Regions from separate parts of the Cryobacterium sp. TMT2-15-1 genome, predicted to be linked through region 3. Evidence: predicted binding sites of a transcription regulator. Region 3 holds the regulator's gene; each other region holds the start of a gene.
What was found. The regulator HrcA, encoded in region 3, represses chaperone genes, less so after heat shock. The targets are predictions, from matches to a motif close to TTNGCACTCGNNNNNNNCGAGTGCNAA.

Region 1 (7,230 bases), on a different contig from region 3:
TCAACGACGCGTGGTCCGCCGAGGCGATGGCCCAGGACGTGGTCAATCCGAACTGTTACTACCTGGTGGCCTTCCCCCCCGATGAGCCCGACCGAATCGAGGGCTACGCCGGGCTGCAGGCCCTGCAGGGAGCGCGCGAGGGCGACATTCAGACCATCGCGGTCACCGAAGAGGCCCGCGGTCACGGCCTCGGCCGAACCCTGATGCTCAGCCTGATCGCCGAGGCCCGGAAGCGGGGCATGCGCGAGGTGTTCCTCGAGGTGCGGGCCGACAACCCGCCGGCCCAGGAGCTCTACCGCCGGCTCGGCTTCGAGGAGTTGGGCATCCGCCCTGGCTACTACCAGCCCGACAACGTCGACGCGATCGTGATGCGACTGCACGTGCCTGACGCCGAGATGCAGATGACACCGGCAGAGGCCGCACCGGAGGCCACCGAATGACCACCCTGAACGCGATGACCGCGCAGAACCCCGCCAACCCGCTCGTGCTCGGCATCGAGACCTCCTGCGACGAGACCGGAATCGGAATCGTCCGCGGAACCACCCTGCTTTCCAACACGATCGCGTCGTCGATGGACGAACACGCCCGCTACGGCGGAGTCGTGCCGGAGGTGGCCGCGCGCGCGCACCTGGAGGAGCTCGTTCCGGCGATCCGGGCGGCCGCGCTGGAGGCCGGCATCCGTTTGCAGGACATCGATGCGGTGGCCGTGACCTGCGGCCCCGGTCTGGCCGGCGCGCTCATGGTCGGGGTCGGCGCGGCCAAGGCACTCGCCATCTCTCTCGGCAAACCGATTTACGCGGTCAACCACCTGGTCGGTCACGTCGGGGCCGATGTGCTTCGACTCGGCGCAGACGACTCCACGGAGCCGTTGGAATACCCCACCGTTGCACTCCTCGTCAGCGGCGGTCACACCTCACTGCTGCTGGTGCGCGATCTGGTCTCCGATGTCGAACTGCTCGGCGAGACCATCGACGACGCGGCTGGCGAGGCCTTCGACAAGGTGGCCCGCCTGCTCGGCCTGCCCTACCCGGGCGGACCCCAGATCGACCGGGCCGCGCGGGAAGGCAATCCCGCCGCCATCCGTTTCCCCCGCGGTCTCAGCCAGACCAAGGACATGGCGAAACACCGGTACGACTTCTCGTTCTCCGGGCTCAAGACCTCGGTCGCGCGCTGGGTCGAGCAGAGACGCGACGCGGATGAGCCGGTGCCGCTGGCCGACGTGGCCGCCAGTTTCCGAGAGGCGGTCGTCGACATCCTCCTGACCAAAGCCGTCGCTGCCTGCGTCGACCTCGGTGTGCCGAGGCTCCTGCTCGGGGGCGGCGTGATCGCCAACGCCCGGCTGCGTCAGGTGGCCCAGGAGCGCACGAACGCCGCCGGCATCGCCCTGCGCATCCCGCCTCTGTCGCTCTGCACCGACAACGGCGCCATGATCGCGGCCCTCGGGGCGCAGCTGATCATGGCCGGGCATGCGCCGTCGTCACTGGAGTTCGGGGCGGACTCCACTCTTCCGGTCTCCGAGATCCAAGTCTGAAACCCCCTCCCACCGGTATTTCGCCACCGGACGGGTATTCTGGCTTCGGCAGGCGACATTTGTTCGTGCGATCAACACCTTGTCCGACTGGGAGCCAGATCGGCAGCCCAGATGCACCATTCCCGAAGGAGCAATCGACATGACCGACCCCAACGAGCCGCCGGTTAGCCCGCCCATGTTCCAGCCGCCGGCGGCGCAGGCCGCTCCGGCCTACGCCCAGCCGGGCTACCCCCAGCCCTACGCGCCGCAGGGCCCGTCCGAGAAGTACAACGTGCTGTCCATCGTGTCGCTCGTGACCTCGGTGCTCGGGATCTCCCTGGTCGGCATCATCACCGGCCACATCGGTCTGAGTCAGATCGGGAAGACCGGAGAAAAGGGACGGGGACTCGCGATCGCCGGCCTCATTGTCGGCTACGCCGGCCTGGCGGCTCAGCTCCTGGCCGTCGTCCTGCTGATCCCGTTGATGATCGCGATCGCGAACGACCCGACCCTGCTCAATACCTACTGACCCGGTGGCCACGGGCAGAAACCCTGCGCGTCGATGGCCCGTGACCCGATATGCAACCAGCGACGCCACCCCGTCGTCCGGAAAGGAATGAATTCGCATGAGCGATTCCAATAACCCCAGCAACCCTGACGTGCCCCGCGTGCCTGACGTGCCGCAGGTGCCCGGCGTACCGCATGTGCCCGACGTGCCACAGGTCCCCGATATCCCGCGCGACGAGCGGGGGGCGTCTGCCGCCCCGCCGGCGTACAACGGCCCGACCCCGCCGGCCTCCGTCCCGCCCTCCTACGGCGGCCCGACCCAGCCGCCCGGCTACGGCGCCCCGACGATGACCCAGGCACCTGCCTATGGCGACGCGTATTCGTCGCCCTACGGTGCGGTCGCCGCGAAGCAGCCGATTCTCAGCATCCTGGCGCTGGTCGCCGGCGTTATCGGCGTGCTCGGCTCGCCGATCGTGTTCCTCCCGATTGTGGGTGGCATCCTCGGACTATTCATCCCCGCCGCCGCGGTCGTCCTGGGCTTCCTCGGCAAGTCGAAGGAGCCGCAGGCGAGGGGCTTCTGGCTGACCGGGCTGATCACGGGGTTCATCGGCGTCGGGCTGGCACTGGTCAGTATCGTGATCTGGTCTGTCTTCTTCGCCACCATCCCCACCTCGTCGTACTGAGCGGAAGATAGCAGCGGGGATGGTTGGGGAGGAACGGGACTGGTCCCGCAACGATGACTTCCGGGTCGACCTCACCCGGCCTCCGGCGCCCGCTCCGGGGGAGCTGGACTACGCGTCGACCATCACAGCCCCCACCGAATGGGTGCCGTACGTCTACACCGACAGCGAGCTGAGCGCGCAGGCAGACCGGAGCGGGCTGTCCATCGCATCGCTCGTCTTCGGGCTGCTCGGGCTGCTGATCGCGGTCTTCGGCGTCTGGGGCGCGGCGCTCTCCCTGGCCGCGGTCGTGCTGGCCGTGATGGCCCGCCTGACCGAGCGCCGTGCCGGCACCGTGTGGGCCTACGGGCTGTGGACCGGGCTGGCGGGGCTGGTCCTCGCGGTCGGGTGGGTGTTGATCGTCACGCAGGTGCTGACGGTCGTGCCCGGCTGAGCCGCGCTGTCCTTCGCCGCTGGCCCTAGTCGAGTGGCGGAATCCGCTCCACCAGCAGAGCCACCCGGTGGCCGGCGGCCCGGGTGAGCACGAGCGTCGCCGACTCGGGGCCCTTGAGCTTCAGTCGGGTGCGCAGGGTGGCCGGGTCGACGTCCACGCCGCGTTTCTTGATCTCGAGAGTGCCGATGCGGCGTTCCTGTAGGGCCAGCCGCAGCTTCTTCTCGTCGACGGGCAGCACCTCGAGCACCCGGAATGCGGTGGCGAAGGGCGTGCGGTGCAGGGTCTCGGAGGTGAGGTACGCGATCCCCTCGCTCAGCATCGACGCGTCGAGCGACCGGGCCAGGTCCCCGATCAGACGTGCACGGATGATCGCGCCGTCCGGCTCGTACAGGTAGTCGCCCAGCACTCCCACCGGGGCATCCGTACTGTCGTGCGGCGCGGTCAGTTCGTGAATCCCGGTCCGGCCGAGCAACAGGGCGGAGCGACGGATGCCGGCGCGTGCCAGTGCTCCGAACCACAGCCCCATCTCCACGAGCTTGCCGTCCACGGAGACCCACTGCGCCTCGGCCTCCGCGGGGATCAGCTCGCGGTCGTGGCCCGGCCCGAGCTTGACGCCGACGGGCATCCGCTCACTGAGACCGAAGACGAAATCGAGGTGGGGGGAGTAGTCCTCCGGCCGGGTCAGGCGCGAGGTGTTGGAGTGCCCGGCGGTGCGCCGGGCCGGGTCGAGCCAGGCGGCGTCGAAGCCGGCCAGGTCGATGTCTTCCGCGGACGAGTGCAGCACGCTCGCGTTCTCGAACGGAGCCAGGTTGTAGCTGGCGACGGTCGCGGTCACCTCGTCGGCGTCCACCCCCGTGACCGTGAGGTCCATGGCGGCCAGGGCCATGGCGTCGCCTCCGATGCCGCAGCCGAGGTCGACGACCCGGTCCAGGGACGCGCCCGCGAAGCGGCCGGCGTGCAGCGCCGCCACCCTCAACCGGGTGGCCTGCTCGAGGCCGGCCTCCGTAAACAGCATGCGGCCGGCGAACTCGCCGAACTTGGGCACGGCCCTGGCGCGGAGCCGGGACTGGCTGAGCACCGCGGTGACCAGGTCGGGGCTGTGTCCGGCCTTGCGGAGTTCGCTCACCACCCGCACGACGTCGGCGGCCGGGTCGTACGGCGGCAACGAGTCCAGCAGGCGCAAACCGCCCGGCGATAACAGCTCGACGAGCTCTGAGCGTTCCATCGTGCAAACCTATCAACACGGCGCATCTGGCACTCACGTTGCGTGAGTGCCAGATGCGCCCTAAACTCTTCTTAGCACCCTCGCTGTGAGTCTGCTAACTATGTCTTAGCTAAGAAAGAGGTCAACCGTGTCGGTCTCCATCAAGCCGCTCGAGGATCGCATCGTCATCAAGCAGGTCGACGCAGAGCAGACCACCGCATCAGGTCTGGTCATTCCTGACACCGCCAAGGAAAAGCCCCAGGAGGGCGAAGTTGTCGCAGTCGGCCCCGGCCGCATCGACGACAACGGCAACCGCATTCCACTCGACGTCGCCGTCGGCGACAAGGTGATCTACTCCAAGTACGGTGGAACCGAAGTCAAGTTCGGTGGCGAGGACCTCCTCGTCCTGTCGGCCCGCGACGTGCTCGCAGTCGTCGTTCGCTAGCCACACCCACGCAACGGTAGAATCCCGGATGGCCCTGGCCATCCGGGATTCGTCGTTAAGAAAGGTCCGCTGTGGCGCAAGACCCTCTTTCACCCGGGAAAATCCGCGCGGCCCGCCCGGCGCGGTCGGAGCAAAGCAAGGGACTGATCTACGCGGTCCTCGCCTACGCCCTCTGGGGCGCGCTGCCGCTCTACTTTCTGCTCCTCGCGCCCAGTGGTGCCTTCGAGATCGTGGCCTGGCGGGTTCTCTTCTCTCTGGTGTTCTGCGCACTGCTGATCACGGTCACGCGCAAGTGGAAGTCCTTCCTCGCGCTGCTGCGGAGGCCCCGCATCGTGTTCACGATGGGTCTGGCCGGCCTCCTGATCTTCGTCAACTGGCAGACCTACGTCTTCGCCGCCCTCAGCGGCCACGTGGTCGAGGCAGCCCTCGGCTACTTCATCAACCCGATCGTGACCGTGTTCCTCGGCGTCATTCTGCTGCGCGAGCGTCTGCGCCTGCTGCAGTGGGTAGCCGTGGGAATCAGCCTCGGGGCCGTCGTCGTGCTCACCGTCGGCTACGGCTCGCTGCCGTGGGTGTCACTCATCCTCGCGTTCTCGTTCGGCTTCTACGGTTTGATCAAGAAAAGGGTCGGCCGTGACGTCGATGCCGTCGCCGGACTCACCCTCGAAACGGTCTGGCTCGCACCCATCGCCGTGGTGCAGCTGATCGTGGTGGCCTCCGTCTCCGGTCTCACCTTCGGAAGCGTGTCCACCTGGCATACCGTGGGGCTGCTGGCAGCAGGTGTTGTGACCGCCGTGCCGCTGTTGTTCTTCGCCGCCGCGGCCCGGCGCCTGCCTCTGACCTACATGGGTCTGATCCAGTACTTCGCTCCGATCCTGCAGTTCCTGGTCGGCGTCTTCGTGCTGCTCGAGCCCATGCCTCCCGAGCGCTGGGTCGGTTTCGCACTGGTCTGGGTGGCGCTGGTCCTTCTCACGACCGACATGGTCCTCACCGGACGCGCGCCCCGGCGTGCGTCCCTTGAACCGGTCTGAGCCCCGCTACGCTCGGGGACGCACCTCGTACGTGAAAGGACACCGGATGCGCACTGCGTCGACTTCCCTGCCCGTCCACCTCGTCGGGGCGCTCGCCTGCGTGCTCCTGCTGTCCGGATGCAGGGCCGAGGTCGCGCCGCCCGTAGTCGAGCCCGCTGCCGCCGCGTCCGTCGTGGTGGCTCCGTCCGGTGACGGTACCGTGCGCCTCGGAACCCTGTTCCCCATGACGGGCCCGTCGGCGGCCAGTGGTGCGGCACAGGTGGCCGGCTCCGAACTGGCCGCCCGCGAGATCACCGAGCAGGGCCGCATTCTCGGCACTCCGATCGAGATCATCCACCGCGACTCCGCCGTCGACCCGGCGACGTCGCTGACCGACTTGTTGGCCCGTGGCGTCGACGTCGTGCTGTGGGACGCCACCGTTCCGATGCCGGGCGATCTGGCCGCCGCCGTCGCGGCGGCGCCGGTGGTACTGCTGTGGCTCGGCGACTTCGCAAACGGGGGCACGCCGCTGGCCGCCAGTGACGGCTTCGCTGCGCGCCTGCGCACCCTCGATCCAGGGCTGGTCGACACTGCCGGCGGCGGTGAAGCCTATGACGGAGTTGTCCTGAGCGCCCTGGCAGCAGCACGGGCCGGAGACGACGGTGCGGCGTCGATCAGGCCCGCTCTCGACCAGGTGAGTACCGGGGCGTTCGCCTGCGCATCCTGGGGAGAATGTGCGGCCGCGCTGGCCGATGCGCAACAGATCGCCTATCAGGGCGTCACCGGCCGCCGATCGTAACGATTTGGTCTGCGTTACACGGATGTAACCCGGTTGCCTTGTTTCGCGCGATTCCTGTCAATAATGTGACAGAACGGCAGTCAATCGACCGCTGTCATTTCTCATTCCTAGTCCCAAGGAGCAACATGAGCGTATTTGCGAAGGCCTCGGCCTCCCGCTCAGTTCGGGCAGTCGTCACTGGAGTCGCCCTCGTCGGCGTCAGTGCACTTCTGCTCACCGGCTGCAGCAGCAACACCGCTGAGCCGGCTGCATCGGAAGCCCCCGCCGCGAGCGGAGACGCCCAGGCCATCACGGCCGGCGACCGCGACCTGACCCTGAAGATCGGCACCATCCTTCCCCAGAGTGGTGCCCTGGCTTTCCTCGGCCCGCCCGAAGAAGCCGGCGTCGCCCTGGCCGTCAAGGACATCAACGACGCGAACCTCGGCTTGACCGTTGAGGCCATCTTCCGTGACTCCGGCGACACCACGACGGACACCGCGACCGGTTCGGTGACCGACCTTCTCTCGCAGAAGGTTTCCGCCATCATCGGCGCGGCATCCTCCGGCGTCTCCAAGACCGTGATCGACCAGATCACCGGCGCGGGCGTCGTGCAGTTCTCCCCGGCCAACACCTCGGCGGACTTCACGAAGTATGCCGACAAGG
Region 2 (7,230 bases), on a different contig from region 3:
GCGTGCCGACCTGCTGGAGCACGCCATCCTTGAGGACTGCGATGCGGTCGCCCATGGTGAGGGCTTCGGTCTGGTCGTGGGTCACGTAGACCGTCGTGACGCCGAGGCGGCGCTGGAGCGAAGCGATCTGGGTGCGGGTCTGCACGCGCAGCTTGGCGTCGAGGTTCGACAGAGGCTCGTCCATCAGGAACACCTGGGGCTGACGCACGATGGCCCGGCCCATGGCGACGCGCTGACGCTGGCCACCGGAGAGAGCTTTCGGCTTGCGGCTCAGGTACGGCTCGAGGTCGAGCAGCTTGGCGGCCTCGAGAACGCGGGCGGCGCGCTCATCCTTGTTGACTCCGGCGATCTTGAGCGCGAAGCCCATGTTCTCGGCGACCGTCATGTGGGGGTACAGAGCGTAGTTCTGGAAGACCATGGCGATGTCGCGGTCTTTCGGCGGGACATCCGTCACGTTGCGCTCACCGATGAAGATGTTGCCTTCGTTGACTTCTTCGAGGCCGGCGAGCATGCGCAGGGACGTGGACTTGCCGCAGCCGGACGGGCCGACCAGCACGAGAAACTCGCCGTCGGCAACCGACAGGTCGAGCTTGTCAACGGCGGGAATAGAGGAACCCGGATAGAGGCGGGTCGCCTTGTCGAACGTGACTGAAGCCATGGTTGATTTCTCCTTCACCGGCAGGTACGTGCCGGACGATCCGTTGTGATGGGTTACTACGCCTGCCACGCGTCATGTGCAACAGGTCAACTTTCCCAGTATGTCATGTTGGGGGATCGCGGCGACGGCGGGAATTCTGCAGCGGAGCCCACCCGCAGGCCCCGTCTGGCCGTTTCCCAGAAAGGGGACCTACTATTTGGGAGGCATTCGCAAATGGCTTGCCTCTGCACTAACTACTCGGAGCGAGCATTCATGACTATTGGCGGATCGGGCGACGGCCGTCCTTCTAAGAATCAGCGACGCGACGCGGTGCGTACCAAGGCCAAGCGGATCCGCGAGGAGCAGAAGAAAAAGGACCGCCGTTACCGGGTCGCCCTGCGCGGCGGAATCGCCGCCGCCGGCGTCGCCATTGCCGCGGTCATCGCCGTGGTCATCATCAACTCGATTCCCCCCATCGGCCCCGGTCCGGCGAACATGGCCAGTGACGGCGTGCTGATCTCCGAGGGGATGACCCCGGTCACGACCTCCGCGCTCCAGCCCGAGGCCAAGCCGATACCGTCCAAGCCGGATGCGACCGGCACTGTCGCCGACATTCGCGTCTACGCCGACTACCTCTGCCCGTTCTGCAGCGAGTTTGAGGCCGCCAACAGTGACCAGATCAGCCAGTGGGTCACGTCGGGTGCCGCGACCGTGGAGATCCACCCGGTTTCGATCCTGACCCACAAGTCCTCCGGCACGAAATACTCGCTTCGGGCTGCAAACGCCGCCGCATGTGTGGCCAATTACGCCCCCGCAAACTTCTACGACTTCAACGCCATCCTGTTCCAGGAACAGCCCAAGGAGGGCACCGCCGGTCACGACGACGCGGCCATCAAGGGCCTCGTAAAGGACGCCGGCGTGAGCGACCGGGTGTCGCAGATCAACGAGTGCATTGACGACACGACCTTCAAATCGTGGGTCATCGCATCCACGGACCGGGCTCTGTCCGGTCCGTTGCCGAACACCGAGGTCGAGGCCATCACCGGCACACCCACCGTGCTCGTCAACGGAAAGCAGTACGTCGGCGCACTCGACGACCCGAGGGAGTTCGCCGCCTTCGTGCTACAGGCGGCCGGCGCGACCTACTCCACCTCGACGCCAACCCCCGAGCCGGCACCGGCCGGGTAGGCGCCCCGCTTTGATGGCGGCGCAGCACGGGTTCGTCATTTAGGATGGTGAGTCGAGGCGTCGATCGCCTCATGCCGGCCTGGCGCAATTGGTAGCGCACCACTCTTGTAAAGTGGGGGTTACGGGTTCAAGTCCCGTGGCCGGCCCTCTACTCTCATCGCTTCAGATCGTGGTTTTCTCGGTGACGGTGTCCTCGAGGGCGCTGAGAAAATTTGTCGGATCGATCGGTGAGCGCACGCCCGGTTTTGCATCGGCCGGAATGCCCCCGACGTACAGCCAACCGAGCAATTCTTCCGCGGCCGCGAGGCCGTGGGCGTCGTTCACCGGCTGCGTGCGGGCCAGGGCGCCGGAACGCCACATGACGCCCCAGCCCTGGGCGGCGAGGAGAAGGCTCAGCATGTGGGCGACACCCGCCGCTACGGCGTCCTGTTCCCAGACCGCCACCGTGTCGCTTTCGCGACGGCTCGCGACCACGGCGATCAGAAGTTCGGCGCGCAGCGGCTTAGCGGCGAGCCTGGCGGCTTCGGTGCCGTTCAGCCCGGCGGCCTCGACCATGGCCTCGCCCAGGCGACGCCGCGCGTCACCGCGCAACTCGATCAGCCGCCACGGACGCAGAGCGCCATGGTCGGCGACACGGGCCGCGGCAGCCACCACAGGCAGCAGTTCCGCATGGCTCGGCACCTGCCCGGTGACCTTGGAGTGGGAGCGTCGATGACCGACCGTATCGAGGAGGTCGGACAACGCTTACTCGACCGGCTTGAAATTGAGCGAGATGGAGTTCATGCAGTACCGGTCGCCGGTGGGCGTTCCGAATCCGTCGTCGAAGACGTGGCCCAGGTGCGAGCCGCACTTCGCACAGCGCACCTCGGTGCGCACAACCCCGAGGGTTCGGTCTTCGAGGAGTTCAACGGCCTCGGGACGCACCGATTCGTAGAAGCTCGGCCAGCCGCAACCGGAGTCGAACTTCGTGCCGCTCTTGAACAGCTCGGCATTGCAAGCCCCGCAGGTGTAAATTCCGGAGCGGCCCTCATCGAGGAGCTCGCCGGCCCACGCCCGCTCGGTGGCGGCGCCGCGAAGTACGGCGTACTGCTCGGGGCTCAGCTCAGCGCGCCACTGCGCATCCGACTTCTCGACCTCGTAGTCCATGTTCCATTCCTTCCTGCTCGACCCCGGAGAGGCCGAAATCCGTCCGTACCAACACTAAACTCGCCAGACCGCGGCGGTATTCCTCGATCGGGAGGCAGGCAGGTTTTTCTACCGTGGACAGCACGGCACAACGGCCCAGCGAGTACGCAGGCATCGACAAATAGGATTGCAGAGATCGAGGGAGGTGGCACGTGGACGGAACTCCCGGTTCGTCGACTCCCGCGGAGCCTGCCTCGGAGTCCTCCTCCCCGGCAGGCCTGTCCGCCCGCGACCGGTCGATCCTCGCCTTCGAGCGGCAGGGGTGGCAGCACGCCGGTGCCAAGGAACAGGCGATCCGGGCCGAGTTCGCCCTCTCGGCCGCCCGGTACTATCAACTACTGGGCGCTGTGATCGACTCGCCGCTGGCCCTGGCCCACGACCCGATGCTGGTGAAACGCCTGCAGCGGATGCGCGACGCCCGGTCGCAGGCGCGGGAGAGCCGGTCGCTACAGTCCACCGATTGACTCCCTGACCCGCACCCTGCCCGTGTCTCATCACCGCCCACTAAGGATCTGACCAGCCTCACGATGCCGAACTCCTACGCGAAAGACCGCTTCGACCACCTCCCGCATTCCCTGGAGCGGGTGGGGGCCCACCGCGCGCCCGGCAAGAAAGGGCGCGGCTGGGTTGCGGTGTGGTGGTCTCTCGGTGCAACCGTGCTGCTGGTCGGCAGCGGAGTCGTCGGCCTGGCCGTCCTGAACAACAACCTGAACTTCGAGTTGCCGGGCACCGCGACGAGTACTGACAGCGCGGCCGAGCCGAGCGCCACTCCGAGTGACACTCCGGCGTCGGCGTCGGAGTCGGTGCCGACGCCGACGCCGACGCCGGCCGCGACCGTGGACCCTGACTCGACCGTGACCGTTTTGAACGGGACCGCTGGTGAGGGGATCGCCCGGTCCGTTGGCGATGTCCTCGAGGCGGAGGGCTGGACGATCGAAGAGTTGGACAACGCGAGCACGGAGGATGTGCAGACCACGACGGTCTACTACGCCGACGCGGCCCTGGAGGGAGCGGCCCGCGGAGTCGCGGAGTCACTGCCCGGCTCGGAGATGCTGCTCTCAAGCGATTTCGCCGATTCCGCGGCGGACCTGACCGTTGTCGTCGGCGCCGACTACGAGCCGGCCGAATAGCCGTCGCTTATACGTCGGGCGCTCGCGCGTCAACCCCCTTTCGTTCTTCCGGAGCTTCCGTAAATTGAGAAATGGTCCTTCATCGTGTTTGCCCGGGCGTTCTCGCAGGAGACGTATTCCATCGGTCGAATGCAATGGACGCAATCCCTGCGCCAGGCCCGGTACGGCCAACGGGCGCGTGTCGACGAATTCAGCAACAAGGAGTTACACATGGCGAACGGAACCGTCAAATGGTTCAACGCTGAAAAGGGTTTCGGCTTCATCACCGTCGATGGAGGTGGCCAGGACGTTTTCGTCCACTACTCGGCCATCGATATGCACGGCTACAAGGTTCTGGAAGAGGGACAACACGTCATCTTCGAACTGGGTACAGGGGCAAAGGGGCCCCAGGCAGAAGCGGTTCGTCCGATCTGATCCAGCGGGGGAGGCCCCAGCGGTCGACCGAAGGGTCGGGTCGCTCCGGGGTGAGTGTGCGCGGCAGTGCAGCCGCGTTAGGTTGGGGGCGTGACAGCGAAACTAGTGGTTCAAGCGCAGCGACGAAGTGCGGCACCGAGAATTCGGTCCATCCGGATGCTCGGGGTCGTCCTTCTGCCGGCACTTCTGCTGGTCTCGGCATGCGCCAGTGACGCGCCGAAGCCGTCGGCAAGCTCAACCGGCACGCCCTGGAACTCCACCTTCGAGTCGGCCGCAGACCCGGCGGTCGCCCCATTGCGCGGCACGAGTGTGCCGACCGGGAGCCTCCAGAACCCGGCCCTCTCGGTGAAGATCGACAACCACGAAGCGGCCAGGCCACAGATCTCTCTCGAGCGCGCCGACATCGTCTTTGAGGAACTGGTCGAGGGCGGGCTGACCCGTTATGTCGCGGTCTGGCATTCCGACGTGCCCGAACTCGTCGGGCCGGTGCGATCGATCCGACCCATGGACCCGGACATCATCGCGCCCTTCGGCGGGATCGCGGCTTATTCCGGCGGCCAACAGAAATTCATCGACCTGATGGACGCGACGGATGTCGTCAGCGCCGCCTTCGATACCGACGACACCGGTCTCTTCGCGCGTTCGGATGACCGGGAAGCCCCTCACAACGTCACCCTCCAGGCCTCAGCGCTCGTCGCGCGGAACGCCACCGTGCCGCCGCCGAACCAGCAATTTGCCTACTCCGCGACCGTGCAGGGATCGTCCGCGGCCGTCGACGGCGCCCCTGTCGCGGCGATCAACTCTACCTTCTCCACCGCCCGTTGGCCCGGCTGGACGTGGGATGCGGCCAGTGCTGCCTACCTGCGCTCGCAGGAGGGCGCCCCTGATCTCGACGCCACCGGTGAGCAGCTGCGGGCGACCAACGTCCTGGTCCTGCGGGTCGCGATCGACGGCACCTACGGGGATGTTCCCACGACGACAATGATCGGTTCGGGGGAAGCCTGGGTGTCAGCCGGCGGCAAGTCCGTGCATGCGGTCTGGTCCAAGGCCGACCAGACCGCCCCCATCCGTCTTGTCGATGACTTCGGCGTGACGATTCGGCTCGCCGCCGGTAACACCTGGATCGAGCTGGTGCCGTCGGACCGAGGCACGGTTGTGCTGGTCCCGTAGCCGTAGCAGCAGCACCCTGCCGTTCACTTGCACTCTCGACCCCAGAGTGCCAGAATCGACTTGGCACTCTCTCTGTTTGAGTGCCAACCCATCATCGTTTTGGTAACGTCCGGGAGGGACGAGAAACACATATGGCAAAGATCATTGCTTTCAACGAAGAGGCCCGTCGCGGCCTTGAGCGTGGCCTGAACATCCTCGCTGACACTGTCAAGGTCACCCTCGGCCCGCGCGGACGTAACGTGGTGCTGGAAAAGAAGTGGGGCGCCCCCACGATCACCAACGACGGCGTCTCCATCGCCAAGGAGATCGAACTCGACGACCCCTACGAGAAGATCGGTGCCGAGCTCGTCAAGGAGGTCGCCAAGAAGACCGATGACGTCGCGGGCGACGGAACCACCACCGCCACCGTCCTAGCTCAGGCGCTCGTTCGTGAGGGCCTGCGCAACGTCGCGGCCGGAGCAGACCCGATCAGCCTCAAGCGCGGCATCGAGAAGGCCACGGCTGCTGTCATCGCCGAGCTGATCGCCAACGCCAAAGAGGTCGAGACCAAGGAAGAGATCGCGGCCACCGCATCGATCTCCGCCGGCGACGCCGAAATCGGCGCGATCATCGCCGAGGCCATCGACAAGGTCGGCAAGGAGGGTGTTGTCACCGTCGAGGAGTCGAACACTCTCGGCACCGAGCTCGAGCTCACCGAGGGCATGCGCTTCGACAAGGGCTTCCTGTCCGCCTACTTCGTGACCGACCCCGACCGTCAGGAAGCGGTCTTCGAAGACCCCTACATCCTGATCGTTAACTCCAAGGTCTCCAACATCAAGGACCTGCTCCCCATCGTGGACAAGGTCATCCAGACCGGCAAGCAGCTCCTCATCATCGCCGAGGACGTCGACGGCGAGGCCCTGGCCACGCTCGTGGTGAACAAGATCCGCGGAATCTTCAAGTCGGTCGCCGTCAAGGCTCCCGGCTTCGGTGACCGTCGCAAGGCCCAGCTGCAGGACATCGCCATCCTCACCGGTGGACAGGTCATCAGCGAAGAGGTCGGTCTCAAGCTTGAGAACGTCACGCTTGACCTCCTCGGCAACGCGCGCAAGATCGTCATCACCAAGGACGAGACCACCATCGTCGAAGGCGCCGGAGACCCCGAAGCCATCGCCGGACGCGTCCAGCAGATCCGCAGCGAGATCGAAAACACCGACAGCGACTACGACCGCGAGAAGCTCCAGGAGCGTCTCGCCAAGCTCGCCGGCGGAGTCGCAGTCATCAAGGCCGGCGCCGCGACGGAGGTTGAGCTCAAGGAGCGCAAGCACCGCATCGAGGACGCCGTCCGCAACGCGAAGGCTGCCGTCGAAGAGGGCATCGTCGCCGGTGGTGGCGTTGCGCTGATCCAGGCCGGCAAGACCGCGTTCGAGAAGCTCGAGTTGGTCGGCGACGAGGCAACCGGAGCGAACATCGTCAAGGTTGCCATCGACGCTCCGCTCAAGCAGATCGCCCTCAACGCCGGCATGG
Region 3 (7,230 bases):
CACGTCGGTGGGGCCCGGCTCATCCATCCATTGCACGTGCAGCTGCTCCATCGCACCCTCGTCGACGAGGACGATCGCCAGTTCGGCGTCAGAGTGCACGTGCATGGAGTCCAGAGCGTAGGCGGCCAGACGTAGGATGGCGGCCTCATCGACCGGGATAGTCGATTCGTTGTTGATTTCGATGCTCAAGAGGATCTCCGTTTCGGAAGGCGGTCGCGGGGAGTGCTGGGGCGGCCGGGTCCGCGACCTGCGAATTCCCGCGCCTGATCGCTTTCGTAGCGCTCGGTCTGCTTCTGCGCGTCGTACGCGGTCCAGGCGTCGACGATCCGGCCGACCAGCGAGTGCCGCACGACGTCGGCACTGGTCAGACGTACGAAACGGATGTCGTCGACCCCGTCGAGCACCCGGCTCACCAAGCGCAGCCCGCTCGAGCCCGCCGGCAGATCAATCTGGGTGATGTCCCCGGTCACGACCATTTTCGAGCCGAACCCCAACCGGGTGAGGAACATCTTCATCTGTTCGGGGGTGGTGTTCTGCGCCTCATCGAGCACGACAAAGGAGGAGTTGAGCGTGCGGCCGCGCATATAGGCGAGCGGGGCCACCTCGATGGTTCCGGCTGCGAGCAGTTTGGGCACGAGTTCCGGGTCCATCATCTCGTTCAGGGCGTCGTACAGGGGGCGCAGATACGGGTCGATCTTCTCGGTGAGGCTGCCCGGCAGGAAGCCGAGTCGTTCCCCGGCCTCGACGGCCGGGCGGGTGAGGATGATCCGTTCGACCTCCTTGCGCTGCAGCGCCTGCACGGCCTTGGCCATTGCGAGGTAGGTCTTGCCGGTTCCGGCCGGCCCGATCCCGAACACGATGGTGTCGGTGTCGATGGCGTCCACGTATTCCTTCTGTCCGATGGTCTTGGGGCGGATGCTCTTGCCGCGGGAGCTGAGGATGGCCGGGCCCAGACGTTCGGAAGGGCTCGTGGAGCTGTCCTCGTCGAGCATCCGTGAGGAGGTGCTCACCTCGGATTCGACGAGGTCACGCCCGCCGCGCACCATGAGCAGGAGCTCCTCGATCAGGCGACGCGCCGCCTCGACATGCGCGGTCTCACCGATCAGGGTCACCTCGTTGCCGCGCACGTGCACGCTGACGCCGGGGTGTTCCTTCTCGACGGCGGCGAGCAGACGGTCGTCGGCGCCGAGCAGGCGCACCATGGCGATGCCGTCGACCGTGATGTGCACCTCGGCCTGGCCGGGCCCGGGCTCACCGGAAACCAAGCGTTCCCTCCCCGAGGGTTCCGCCGGCGGCCTGCGGGGCGAGCAGGTGTGCGTGGACGTGGAAAACGGTCTGCCCGACGCTGGCACCGGTGTTGAACACGAGCCGGAACTGGCCGTTGGACAGCCGGGCCGCCACAGCGTCCGCCACCTCGATGAGTTCGGTCAGCAGCCCGGGGTCTCCGGCCGCGAGCTCGACCACGTTGCTGTACTCGGAGGTTTTCGGCGTGATGACGACATGCACTGGCGCCTGCGGGGCGATGTCGGTGAAGGCGATGATCCGTTCGGTTTCGGCGACGATGGTCGCCGGGATCTCGCGCGCGGCGATGCGAGTGAAGATGGACGGTTCTTGGCCGGTGGAAGACATATCTCTATCTTAAGCTCACGCGCTACCAGCGGCCGAGCGTCACGTTCAGGATGGAGAGAGCGGCCGGGCCGGCGGTGGAGGTGCGCAGCACATTGTCGCCCAGGCGCACCCGGGTGGCGCCTGCCTGCTCGAGCAGGGTCAGCTCGGCCGGGGAGATGCCGCCCTCGGGTCCGACGACGAGCAGGATATCCCGGTCGTCGGTCGGCGCCGCCTGCGAGGTCAGCCGTTCGCTCGCCGTGGGCTCCAGCAGCAGCATCCGGGTGGTGCCAGCCAGCTCGGCCAGCATTTTGGTGCTCGCCAGTTCCCCAACCGTGGGCAGCCACGCGCGAATCGACTGTTTCGAGGCCTCGCGCACAATGCTGGACCAGCGATCCTGGCCCTTCTTGATTTTCGCACCCTCCCAGCGCGTCACGGCGCGGGATGCGGCCCACGGGATCACCCCGTCGATGCCGAGCTCCGTGGCCGCCTGCACGGCCAGTTCGTCCCGGTCTCCCTTGGCGAGAGCCTGGACCAGACGGATGCGCGGCGTCAGCAGCGCGCTCACGGTCACCGTCTCGACGCGCAGGGTCAGCAGCCTCGCATCTGCGTCAACAACGGTGGCGGCCAGCATGAGCCCGGCCCCGTTCCCGATCTGCAGGTGCTCGCCCGGGCGCACCCGGCTGACGGTGACCGCGTGCCGGGCCTCCGCGCCGCCGATGCCGACGACCGCCCCCGGCACGCACTCGGCGACGTGGAGCGCCTCATCGATGAAGAAGTGTGCCATCGACGCCTAGCCGCGAAACCGATCGCGCAGCTTGGCGAAAAGTCCCTGCTGGAAGGCGCTGAGGGCAGGAGCCGGCGCCTTGTGGCGGGCCGCAAAGGCCTCAATCAGCTCCCGCTCCTTGTGGTCGAGACGGGTCGGCGTGACCACGTGCACGCCGACCTTCAGGTCGCCGCGTCCGTTCCCGCGCAGGCGGGTGACGCCGCGGTCCTTGACCGTGATGATCTCGGCGCTCTGCGTGCCCGGCCTGAGCTCGACCTCGATGTCGCCGTCGAGCGCCTTGACGGTCGCGGACCTGCCGAGGATGGCATCCGTCATCGGCACCTCGAGGGTGCAGAGCAGGTCGTCGCCGTCACGGCTGAACACGTCGTGGTGGCGCACCTTCATCTCGAGGTAGAGGTCCCCGTTGGGACCGCCGGCCGGACCGGCCTCGCCGCTGCCGGGCATCTGCAGGCGCAGGCCCGTGTCGACCCCCGCCGGGATGTCGACGGGGACCGTGCGACGCGCTCGCACACGGCCCTGGCCCTGGCAGGTGACGCAGGGAGTGGCGATGATCGTACCGTAGCCGCGGCAGGAACCGCAGGGGCTGCTCGTCATGACATTGCCGAGCAGCGACCGCACGGCGCGCTGGATGGTGCCGGTGCCGTGGCAGATGTCGCAGGTGACGGGCGCGGTGCCCGGCTGGCAGCACGTGCCGTTGCAGGTCGCGCACATGATGGCCGTGTCGACCTCGAGCTCCCGGTGCGTGCCGAAGATGATCTCATCGAGGTCGAGGTCGACCCGGATCAGGGCGTCCTGGCCGCGTTCTCGGCGCGACCGAGGCCCGCGGCTGGACCCCCCGCCGCCGAAGAAGGTCTCGAAGATGTCGCCGAAGTTGCCGAAGTTGCCGTCGAAACCGGCAGCTCCGCCGCCCGAGCGGCCGTTGCCGCCACGGTCGTAGTTGTCGCGTTGCTTGACGTCGCTGAGCACGTCGTAGGCGTGCGTGACGGATTTGAACCGCTCGGATGCATCCGCGCCCGGGTTCACGTCGGGGTGCAGCTGCCGGGCCAGCCTGCGGTAGGCCTTCTTGATCTCGTCGGTCGAGGCGTCGCGGGCGACGCCGAGTACTTCGTAATGGTCAGCCAAAGCTGGCTCTCCTAGGTCTGTTCTGAAATGTGGTGTCCCGCCGGTTTCTGGGCCGAGAGGAACTGGTCAATTCTCGCCGAGAAGGCGTGAAAGGTAGCGGGCGACCGCGCGGACGGCCGCCATGTTGTTCGAGTAGTCCATCCGAGTGGGGCCGAGCACGCCGAGGCGCGCCAGGTTGCCGCCCTGCGAGGAGTAGCCGCTGGTGAGAACGGACGTCTCGGCCAGACCGAACGGGGCATTCTCCCGGCCGATACTGACGGACACGCCGTGCTGGTCGGAGGCCATCTCGCCGAACAGCCGCAGAAGCACGACCTGTTCCTCAATGGCCTCGAGCACCGGGAAAATGCTGCCGGTGAAGTCTTCCTCGGTGCGCACGAGGTTGGCGGCGCCGGCCATCACGAGCCGGTCCTGCCTGTTCGCGCCGACCTGGTCGCGCAGGGTGCCGGTGATCAGATCCACCGCCTCCTGTTGCTCGAGCGGGCCGAGGCCGGAGCCGGCGGTGAGGGAGCTGCCGGTGAGGGTGCTGGCGGCCTCGCTCATGCCGAGCCCGACCAGGGCAGAATTCAACCGGGTGCGCAGGTCGATCAGAACGGGTTCAGCCAGTGGCCGGGGCAGGTCAACGACGCGTTGCTCGACCCGTCCGGCATCCGTGATCAGAACCGACAGGAGGCGAGTCTCGGACAGGGGCACCAGTTCGATGTGGCGCACCTTCGCGCGGGACAGCGACGGATACTGCACCAGGGCGACCTGATGGGTGAGCTGCGAGAGCAGCCGCACGCTGCGGGCCAGCACCTCGTCAAGGTCGGCCGACTGACCGAGGAACGTCTCGATGGCTTGGCGCTGCGCCGCCGAGAGCGGGCGCAGATCGGCGAGGTGGTCGACGAACAGGCGGTAGCCCTTGTCGGTGGGGATGCGGCCCGACGAGGTGTGCGGAGCCGCGATCAACTCTTCCTCTTCGAGCAGGGCCATGTCGTTGCGGATCGTGGCCGCCGAGACCCCGAAGGAGTGCCGGTCGACAATAGATTTAGAACCGACGGGTTCGCGGGAGGCGACGTAGTCCTGAACGATCACACGCAGGACTTCGAGACTGCGATCGGACACCATGGCTCTCGCCTCCTCCCAGCGTCGCGAGTGCAGCACCGATTGGCACTCGCGGTATGTGACTGCCAATCATACCGCGACCGGCTGGGCTTACCCATTGCTCCCCAATGTTGGGGCGCAGTAACTTAGGCATGTAGCACCTCTTCCCCGGTGCACTGAAAGGCATGATCATGAGTAATTTCACTGGTCCCGGACCCGATGATCCGTACCAGGGCCAACGGCCACCGCAACCGCCCTACCAGCCTGCCGCCCCCGGACCGTCGGCACCCCTGACGCAGGCGGATGACCGCCAGTGGGCGTCCCTCGCTCATCTGGGCGGGATCCTCATGTTCGTGCCGTCCCTGGTGCTGTGGCTGCTGTTCAAGGACCGCGGACCTCTGACCAGCGTCGAGGCGAAGGAAGCGATCAACTTTCAGATCACGCTTCTGATCGGCTATTTCGCGATCAACTTTTTTGCGACGGTCATCGGCTTCCTCACGTTCGGCATCGGCGGCGTCATCGGCGGTCTCGCCTGGGTGCTGTACATCCTCGGTGTTGTCTTCTCGGTGCTCGGCTACCTCCAGGCGAAGGACGGCAACCACTACCGGTACCCGTTCGCTGTGCGCCTGATCAAGTAGCCCCGCGCACTCGGTTTTTCTTCAGAAGGAGCACCAATGACCAATTCCACCCCACCGCCGCCCGCCAACCCGTACCAGGAACCCACCCCGATGAACCCGGCCGACGAAAAACTGTGGGCCACCCTCGTGCACGTCGGCGGCATTCTGTTCTATTTCGTGCCGGCTCTGATCGGCTACATCGTGCTCAAGGACCGCGGCCCGTTCATCCGGGCGCACACTGCGACCGCACTGAACTTCCAGCTCACGCTCCTGATCGCCTACGCGGTCGGCGGCGCCCTGACGATCATCCTCGTCGGCTACCTCGTACTCCTGGCTGCCTTCGTTCTGATGGTCGTGTTCGGCATCATGGCCGCTTTAGCCGCGAACCGGGGAGAGTACTACACGTATCCGCTGTCGATCAAGTTCGTGAACTGAATTCAGTCGGCGAGCAGGCGGCGTACGACGGCATCCGCCAGGAGGCGTCCTCTGAGGGTCAGTTCGATCGAACCGCAGAGGGCGGCTCTCGCGTCGATGAGTTCGTCGGCGATGAGTCCGGCCACCTCGTGGCGCCCGAGCGGGCTGAGCGAGTCGATGAGGACGCCCTCGCGGATTCGGGTCAGCAGGAGCACCCGCTCCACCTCTTGAGTGGCCGCATCGAGGGTCTCCCGCCCGGCGGCCGGTGAGTCGCCGGCGCGAATCCGATCCCCGTAGGCCGACGGATGCTTGACGTTCCACCAGCGCACCCCACCGATGTGGCTGTGGGCTCCGGGCCCCACACCCCACCAGTCCTGGCTGCGCCAGTAGGCGAGGTTGTGGCGCGAGCGGTGCGCGTCATCCGTCGCCCAGTTGCTGACCTCGTACCAGCCGTAGCCTGCCGAGGACAGTAGGTCGTCGGCCAGCTCGTAGAACTCGGCCTGAACGTCGTCGTCGACAGGGGCCAGTTCGCCGCGCTTGATCTGGCGGGCCAGCTTGGTGCCCTCCTCAACGATAAGCGAGTAGGCGCTGACGTGGGCGGGAGCCTGCCGGATGGCGTGCTCGAGGCTGGTGCGCCAATCGCTGAGGGTCTCCCCCGGTGTGCCGTAGATCAGGTCGAGGGACACGTCGAGGCCGGCCTCGCGCGCCCACTGGACCACGAGCGGCACCCGCTCGGGGTCGTGGGTGCGCTCGAGGGTGGCCAGGACGCTCGGCACCGCGGACTGCATGCCGAAGGACACCCGGGTGAAGCCGGACCCGGCGAGGCGGCCGAGATAGGCGGCGTCGACGGAGTCGGGGTTCGCCTCGGTGGTCACCTCGGCGCCGGGTGCGATCCCCCAGGTGGAGCGCACGGCCTCCAGCATCCGCACCAGGTCGTCGGCCGGGAGCAGGGTGGGGGTGCCGCCGCCGAAGAAGACGGTCGCCGCCTGGCGGGCCGGCACGCCCGACTGAGTCAGGATCCGGCCGGCTGACTGGACCTCGGTGATCGCCTGACCGGCATAGTCATGCTGGCTTGCGCCGCGCAACTCGGTGGCGGTATAGGTGTTGAAGTCGCAGTAGCCGCAGCGGACCCGGCAGAACGGCACGTGCAGGTAGACGCCGAAATCGCGCTGGGCTGCTCCCACGGCGGCCGAGGCCGGCAGCAGGCCGTCGCGGGGCGCGGGGTCGCCGACGGGAAGGGCGCTGCCCATGCGGTTAGACCGCGCCGATCGGATGCAGCGCGCGTAGGTACCGTGCGGTGATTTTGGCCTGTTGCCGCCGCACGAACGGCCAGCCCAGCCGGTAGAACCAGGTGCTGGGGCGGGAGAAGGCGCGGATGGTGAGCCAGACCGAGTCGTCCTCGCGTCTGTCGATGATGAACGATTCCTCGCCGCTGGCCGGGTGCCCGGCCATGGTGCCGTAGGCGAAGCCGAGGCGGTCGGGTTCGTCGATCACGTAGACCACGCGCACGGGGGCGTCGATGGTGAAGGGGCCTAACTTGGTCGTGAGGTGCGCGGACATGCCGTTGACGATGTAGGGCGTGCCGTCCGCGGCGAAGACGGCCTC

Region 1: groES (co-chaperone GroES) is a predicted target of HrcA. The motif match lies at 4,382-4,408, and genes of this name have one in related genera.
Region 2: groL (chaperonin GroEL) is a predicted target of HrcA. The motif match lies at 5,785-5,811, and genes of this name have one in related genera.

Annotation. Positions count from the first base shown of each region.
Region 1 covers NZ_SOGD01000029.1:134,005-141,234, forward strand. The annotation lists gene rimI (ribosomal protein S18-alanine N-acetyltransferase) at 1-440, shown strand, start outside; gene tsaD (tRNA (adenosine(37)-N6)-threonylcarbamoyltransferase complex transferase subunit TsaD) at 437-1,531, shown strand; gene E3O62_RS16550 (DUF4190 domain-containing protein) at 1,671-2,039, shown strand; gene E3O62_RS07075 (DUF4190 domain-containing protein) at 2,137-2,700, shown strand; gene E3O62_RS07080 (DUF4190 domain-containing protein) at 2,720-3,130, shown strand; gene E3O62_RS07085 (methyltransferase domain-containing protein) at 3,156-4,355, opposite strand; gene groES (co-chaperone GroES) at 4,483-4,779, shown strand; gene rarD (EamA family transporter RarD) at 4,881-5,810, shown strand; gene E3O62_RS07100 (ABC transporter substrate-binding protein) at 5,857-6,588, shown strand; gene E3O62_RS07105 (ABC transporter substrate-binding protein) at 6,714-7,230, shown strand, end outside.
Region 2 covers NZ_SOGD01000029.1:246,846-254,075, forward strand. The annotation lists gene E3O62_RS07580 (ABC transporter ATP-binding protein) at 1-658, opposite strand, end outside; gene E3O62_RS07585 (thioredoxin domain-containing protein) at 911-1,825, shown strand; tRNA gene E3O62_RS07590 (tRNA-Thr) at 1,899-1,971, shown strand; gene E3O62_RS07595 (nitroreductase family protein) at 1,988-2,566, opposite strand; gene msrB (peptide-methionine (R)-S-oxide reductase MsrB) at 2,570-2,971, opposite strand; gene E3O62_RS07605 (DUF3263 domain-containing protein) at 3,163-3,474, shown strand; gene E3O62_RS07610 (LytR C-terminal domain-containing protein) at 3,538-4,140, shown strand; gene E3O62_RS07615 (cold-shock protein) at 4,351-4,554, shown strand; gene E3O62_RS07620 (DUF3048 domain-containing protein) at 4,711-5,724, shown strand; gene groL (chaperonin GroEL) at 5,856-7,230, shown strand, end outside.
Region 3 covers NZ_SOGD01000037.1:55,917-63,146, forward strand. The annotation lists gene ybeY (rRNA maturation RNase YbeY) at 1-189, opposite strand, end outside; gene E3O62_RS10385 (PhoH family protein) at 186-1,202, opposite strand; gene E3O62_RS10390 (HIT domain-containing protein) at 1,252-1,629, opposite strand; gene E3O62_RS10395 (16S rRNA (uracil(1498)-N(3))-methyltransferase) at 1,652-2,392, opposite strand; gene dnaJ (molecular chaperone DnaJ) at 2,399-3,514, opposite strand; gene hrcA (heat-inducible transcriptional repressor HrcA) at 3,581-4,618, opposite strand; gene E3O62_RS10410 (DUF4870 domain-containing protein) at 4,786-5,232, shown strand; gene E3O62_RS10415 (DUF4870 domain-containing protein) at 5,269-5,646, shown strand; gene hemW (radical SAM family heme chaperone HemW) at 5,649-6,875, opposite strand; gene E3O62_RS10425 (DUF1990 family protein) at 6,880-7,230, opposite strand, start outside.